2 regions of the Spongiibacter tropicus DSM 19543 genome follow, and region 2 is predicted to be linked to the other one. Evidence: predicted binding sites of a transcription regulator. Region 2 holds the regulator's gene; the other holds the start of a gene.
The links. Region 2 encodes sigma-54, which starts transcription at its own class of promoters, with help from an activator protein. Its sites were predicted from a motif close to TGGCACANNNNTTGCNNT; they were not measured.

Region 1: the regulator sigma-54 is predicted to act here: its motif matches at 1,581-1,598, upstream of G411_RS19060 (ammonium transporter).

Annotation. Positions count from the first base shown of each region.
Region 1 is NZ_ATUS01000001.1:516,320-519,732, reverse strand. Features, by position in the region: gene G411_RS0102515 (hypothetical protein) at 1-228, opposite strand, end outside; gene G411_RS19060 (ammonium transporter) at 225-1,535, opposite strand; gene G411_RS0102505 (DUF2061 domain-containing protein) at 1,733-1,960, shown strand; gene G411_RS0102500 (hypothetical protein) at 1,941-2,120, opposite strand; gene G411_RS0102495 (carbon-nitrogen hydrolase family protein) at 2,142-3,413, opposite strand, start outside.
Region 2 is NZ_ATUS01000002.1:239,600-243,012, forward strand. Features, by position in the region: gene lptC (LPS export ABC transporter periplasmic protein LptC) at 1-45, shown strand, start outside; gene lptA (lipopolysaccharide transport periplasmic protein LptA) at 29-577, shown strand; gene lptB (LPS export ABC transporter ATP-binding protein) at 577-1,302, shown strand; gene G411_RS0112775 (RNA polymerase factor sigma-54) at 1,435-2,916, shown strand; gene hpf (ribosome hibernation-promoting factor, HPF/YfiA family) at 2,993-3,280, shown strand; gene ptsN (PTS IIA-like nitrogen regulatory protein PtsN) at 3,314-3,413, shown strand, end outside.

The DNA.
Region 1 (3,413 bases), on a different contig from region 2:
ATTCAGATTGATGGCTTTCAGCAGGCTTCTCAGCACCGTCGCGCGGCTGGCGGAAATGTCGTATGCACTGTAAATGTCACTGACGAAACGCTGCAGAGCCGTACTCGGCTGGTCTGCATACTGGCGTTGCCAGTGGTCCATGGCCTGCTGCAGCGAGGCGTCGTCGAGAAACTCGCGCAGGCCGTCTTCGATCGCCTGTCGGTGCAGGGGAATGGCCGCCTGACTCATGGTTTCCACTCCAGGTCAGCGGCGCGATCAGCGGTGTAGGCATGTTGACCCGAAGGGAATTCGGGGTAGCCAATTTCTGCGTGCTCGCTTAAATCCAGGCCGCGTTGCTCATGCTGCGAGTTAGCGCGTAACCCCAGCAATTTGTCGATGGCGAAATACATCATCAGCGCCGTGCCGAAGCTCCAGATAAAACAGGCGCCAATGCCAACCAGTTGCGTCATCACCTGTTGGCCGTCGAACATATTGTCTTTCAGGAACAGACCTGCCGCGAGGGTGCCCCAGGCACCGGCAAAGCCGTGAACGCTGACCGCGCCGACAACGTCATCCAACTGCAGTCGCAGCAGCAGCTGGCCGCCCAGTGTGCAGATAATGCCGCCAATCAAGCCGGTGAGCAGGGCAAATGTGGGTGTCATCGACGCGCAACCCGCCGTGATGGCGACCAGCCCGGCAAGGCTGCCGTTGACGGTCTCGGTCAGCAGAATGGGGCGGCGAAACAGACTCGCCAGCAACATACTGCCCGTGGCACCAGCAGCTGCGGCCAACTGGGTATTCAGGTTGATCAGGCCGATATCGGTTGAGGCTTCCAGTGTCGAGCCACCATTGAAGCCAAACCAGCCGAACCAGAGAATAAAGCCGCCCAGTGCGACCAGAGTGAGGTTGTGTCCGCGAATTTCGCGGGGGCGGCCATCGCGTCCGAAGCGGCCCAGTCGGGGCCCAATCACGATGATCCCTGCCAACGCCACCCAGGCACCGACGGAGTGCACCACTGTTGAACCCGCAAAATCGATAAACCCGCGTTCCGCCAGCCAGCCACCGCTGTTCCAGACCCAACTGCCAAAGATCGGGTAGATCAGTGCCGTGACCACCAGCGCGCCCAGCAGATAACCATCGAAGCAGGTACGCTCAGCCATGGCGCCGCTGGCGATCGTGACGGCGGTGGCGGCAAACATTGTTTGGAACAGCAGCACCCCGTAACCCATGGGGTCCATTTCTGAGGGTGCAAACAGGTCGGTGCCCAGCCATCCGGTGGGATTGCTGCCAAACATCAGGCCGTAGCCGATGAGCCAGAACACGACCGTACCAAAACAGACATCCATGTAGTTTTTCATGACCACATTTAGGGCATTTTTGCTGCGAGACATGCCCGATTCAAGCAGCGCAAACCCCGCCTGCATTAAGAACACCAGCGCGCTGGCACACACCAGCCAGACCATATTGCCCGCGTCCTGCGACAGAGCGTCATCGGCCAGGGCGGCGGGGCTTATCAGGCTCAGTAAGGCGAGCAGGGGGGGGAGAGGAAAACGCATGACAGAGTCCTTATTCGCAGAGGGCGTCCGGTATCTGTCTGGGGCGAAGCAACTGTTGTGCCACTAAAAAATAGCGAGAGAGGGCCTGATTGATAGCTGAAACCAATCAAAAGCATACAAACAATCTTATTGCGGGGAGGGGGGTAGCTGTTAAGATAGGCTGCAAGTGAGAATCATTATTGATTGAGGTCCCGGCCATGAAGAAGACCATCAGCTTTGCCATTATGCACTTTTCCGTTGCGTTCACAGTGGCGTACCTGTTGACGGGCAGTTTTGTCATTGGCGGCTTGATGGCGCTGGTGGAGCCTGCTGTCAACACGGTGGCCTTCTACTTCCACGAGCGTTTCTGGGAGCGTGCGCGGGCCAAACAGGCTCAGGTCCAGGATAATGCTGCCGAGATGCGTTTCACGACATTAGGTGCTTAATCAGTGCGGCGACCAGTCCGATCGCGACCAGCGGCAGAATCCAGCGACTGATACGCTGCTGCTGTTCCGGGCTGGCACGGGGCGCGAATCGCTCAATCAGCGGGATGAGTACAAACAGTGCCAGAAACAGCAGCGCCAGAATGCTGAGTAGCGTAGACATAAAACCTTCTTCCCGCGGGGCCTATTGGCCCCGCCATTTCATTTGATACAAGTCGTGACGACGGTCCCGCAGGTTTTGTACCGTGCCGCTGTTGCGGGCGATGTGCAGGCTCTCCGGCCGCAGGTCGGCAATCGCGACCGTTTCGACATTGGGCGTGGTATCGGCTGCAATGCCGTCACGGGCAAAGGAGAAATCGCAGGGCGTCAGAATACAGCTTTGGGCATATTGAATGTCCATGTTGGCGACATTGGGCAGATTGCCGACGTTGCCTGACATGACCACGTAGATCTGGTTCTCTACGGCTCTTGCCTGACAGCAATAGCGCACGCGCATATAGCCCTGACGCTCGTCGGTACAGAACGGTACGAACAGAATCTGTGCGCCCTGATTCACCAGATGCCGCGACAGCTCCGGGAATTCGGCGTCGTAGCAAACCAGCACGCCAATCGGCCCACAGTCGGTATCGATGGCATTCAGGCTGCTGCCGCCTTCAATATTCCACCAGTACACCTCGTTGGGCGTGGGGTGAATTTTGGGCTGCTCATCAATACGGCCATCGCGATGGAACACGTAGGAGATGTTTTCCACCCGGCCATTGGCAACCCGCGTAGGGTGCGAGCCGCCGATGATATTGATGTTGTAGCGCACCGCCAGATCCTGCATGGCCTCGCGGTAGCGGGGAGTGTACTTGGTCAGTGCTTCAATGGATTCCTGCGGGTTCAGCTCCTGATCTTCAATCGACAGCAGCTGCAGGGTAATCAGCTCCGGAAACACCACGAAGTCGCCCTTGTAGTCGGCAACCACATCGACAAAGTATTCCACCAGCGACATGAACTCGGAGAAGGACTGCACGCGACGCTGCATATATTGCACCGTGCCCACGCGAATCGTGTCGGGCTGGCGACCGCCATAGTGCTTGTCGTGGCCGGGTTTGGCATCGCGATCGATCTTGGGGTTGTGCCACACCATATGGGCACCGTAGCCCAGTGAGTCCCGGTCGGTATCGAGGTAGTGCTCAACCACCCCGATCGCCTCAAAGCCGTTGCCAATCTGGAAGGACAGTACCGGATCGCGCACTTGCTTGTTGAGTACCGCCTCGAGGTAATGTTCGGCTGTGCCAAAACGGCGCAGGCGCTTGCTGAGGCCGGGCATGCGACCAACAAACACAATGCCTTTCAGGTGCAGAGACTCGCAGAGCTTTTTACGTGCGTTATACAGGCGCTGACCGATACGGTAGCCGCGAACACTTTTATCGACGCAGACTTCCATTCCATAGAGCCAGTCGCCATTGGG
Region 2 (3,413 bases):
GAGCTCCTTTCACAGGTAAAGGGACACTATGAACCTCAGCAGTAAACTCCAGCTACTGTGCCTGCTGGCCATGCCACTGACGGTCAGCGCATTACCCAACGACCGCAGCCAGCCGATCAACCTCAGCTCGGACAAGGCCACCTACGAGAACAACCAGGGCATTTATACCGGCAACGTGAACATGTCTCAGGGAAGCCTGAAAATCCGCGCAGACAAGCTGATTATTGTCGAGGACGACCGCAAGGTGCAGAAAGTCATCGCCCATGGCAGCCCGGCGTATTTTGAACAGCAGCCCCGGGCTGAAGAAGGGGTAGTCTCCGCGAGCGCCAGACTGATCGAATACAGCCTGAGCGATGAGGAAATTCTGCTGCAGAAAGACGCCACCATTCGCCATCAGGGTTCAAAAATCAGTGGTGACCGCATTGTGTACAGCGGGCGCAAGCAACTGGTGGTCGCCGATGGCGGCAGCCGAAGCCTCGATGGCCGCGTGCAGATGACACTGCAGCCCCAACAACCCGGCACGGAACCCCCCGAGACTGAACCGGCGCCAGAACCCGACACCGAGAGCACGCCCTGATGCCCGTACTAAAAGCCAGCCATCTCGCCAAAGCCTATAAAGGGCGAGAGGTGATCAAGGATGTGTCACTGAGCATCAACAGCGGCGAAATAGTCGGCCTGCTGGGCCCCAACGGCGCGGGCAAAACCACGTGTTTCTACATGATTGTCGGCATCGTCAACGCCGACAGGGGCCGCATAGAGCTGGATGGCAAAGATCTGACATCGCTGTCAATTCAAGGCCGAGCCCGCCACGGTGTTGGCTACCTGCCCCAGGAAGCGTCGATCTTTCGCAAACTCAGCGTCGCCGACAACATCATGGCGATTCTGGAAACCCGCAGCGACCTCAACCGTCGCCAGCGAAAAGAAAAGCTCGACGCCCTGCTGCAGGAGTTCCACATTACCCACATCCGTAAATCGCCCGGCATGGCGCTGTCCGGCGGCGAGCGCCGACGCGTCGAAATCGCTCGCGCGCTGGCGACAGAGCCGAGTTTTATTTTGCTCGACGAGCCCTTTGCCGGCGTCGACCCCATCTCGGTTAACGACATACAGCACATTATTCGACACCTTCAGGCCCGCGGAATCGGCGTGTTAATCACCGATCACAATGTACGAGAAACCCTCGATATCTGCGAAAAAGCCTACATCGTCGGCGAAGGTCGTATTGTTGCCGAAGGCAACGCCGAATCCGTACTCAACAACCAGGTCGTCAGGGATATTTATCTTGGCGATAAGTTCACGTTGTGATAGGAAAAATCGGCACAGCAATTGCTTTATACGCCTATTGCAGCCGCTCTCCGGCAGGACTACACTGACCTTAAAGTGCCGCCAATCAGGCACAAATGTCTTCAGAATTTGGTGTAGTAGAAACCGCTGCCTATGAAACAATCGCTCCAGCTTAAAGTCGGTCAGCAGCTGACCATGACCCCCCAGCTGCAACAGGCGATTCGTTTATTGCAACTGTCCACCCTCGACCTTCAACAGGAAATCCAGTCTGCTTTGGACTCCAATCCGCTTCTGGAACTGGAGGAAGAAAACGACACCCCCGAGCAAGACAGCAACAGTCAGTCAAAAAGCAGCGATACCAAAAACGACAGCAGCAGCAACGAAAGCGAGCCCACCGCCAGCGACGCAGACAGCGAATGGGCCGAGCGCAGCGAAATACCCGAGGACCTGCCGGTAGACAGCCAATGGGATGACGTTTACCAAAGCTCCGGCCCGGCGAGCAGCGCTCCCAGCGGCGATGACGATTACAGCAATGACTACCGCCACGGCAGCTCAGATTCCCTGCAAGACCACCTGCGCTGGCAGCTCAACCTGAGTCGCCTGTCTGAAATCGATCAGTTCATTGCCGATGCCATCATCGACGCCATCGACGAAAAAGGCCGCCTGACCGTCACGCCTGAAGAGTTGGTGGATGCCTTCGACAATGAAGACGTCGAAATCGAAGAAGTCCACGCCGTCCTTCACTTGATTCAGCAGTTTGACCCCCCTGGCGTCGGTGGCCGGGATTTACAGGAGTGTCTGCTTATTCAGTTGCGGCAGTTGCCCCGCGAGACGCTTTATCTGCAAGAGGCCATGCAGATTGTAGAGCAGCATATGGACCAGCTCGGCAACCGCGACTACAACCAGATTATGCGCCGCTGTCGCCTCAAGGAAGATCAGCTTCGGGATACACTGCTGCTGATCCAGTCCCTGAACCCCACGCCCGGCGATGCAATCAGTAGCGGCGATACCGAATACGTCGTCCCGGATGTCTTCGTCAGTAAAAAAGACGGCCGCTGGCTGGTGGAACTCAACCCGGATATTGCCCCGAAAATCCAAATCAACTCGCACTATGCGGCACTGGCCAAAAGCAGTACCAGCAGCGAAAAAGACTATATTCGCGACAACCTCCAGGAAGCGCGCTGGTTTATCAAAAGTCTGCAGAGCCGCAATGAAACCCTGATGAAAGTCGCCAGCAAAATCGTCGAGTATCAGCGAGGCTTTCTCGAATACGGCGACGAGGCGATGAAACCGTTGGTGTTGCATGACATTGCCGACGCCGTGGGCATGCACGAATCCACGATCTCGCGGGTCACCACCCAGAAGTACATGCATACACCGCGGGGCATTTACGAGCTGAAATACTTTTTCTCCAGCCACGTATCGACCGATACCGGCGGCGAGTGCTCATCGACCGCCATTCGCGCGCTGATCAAAAAGCTGATCGCCGCAGAAAATCCGCGAAAGCCACTCAGCGACAGCAAGATTACCGAACTGTTGGCCGAACAGGGTATCAAGGTCGCGCGGAGAACCATCGCCAAGTACCGAGAATCACTGGTCATTCCCCCCTCTAATGAGCGGAAGCGACTGGTATAGCTGGCTGCGTTAAATCGCGCAGCCCTGACCCTACGCCGGGAGGCGCAGGACGATCTGAGTGTAAAAGGAGCAAGATATGCAGATAACTGTCAGTGGTCACCACGTTGAAGTTACACCGGCACTGCGTGAATACGTCAATAACAAGCTTGCCAAACTGCAACGACATTTCGACAATATCACCAATACGGACGTTACGCTCTCAGTCGAGAAGCTGGTACAAAAAGCGGAAGCGACAGTGCATGTGGCAGGCGCGGACCTGTTTGCCACATGCGAATCGGAAGATATGTATGCTGCGATCGACAGCCTGACCGACAAGCTGGATCGCCAGTTGATCAAACACAAGGAAAAACACCTGGGCCGGTAAGCGCCGGGCCGGTTTTTCCGGATACCTAATAATATGAGCCTTAATGCGATACTGAGCCAAGGACGTACCCACTGGGGTACGTCCGTAGGCAGTAAAAAACGTCTTCTTGAACAGATCTCGATATTTGTCGCCG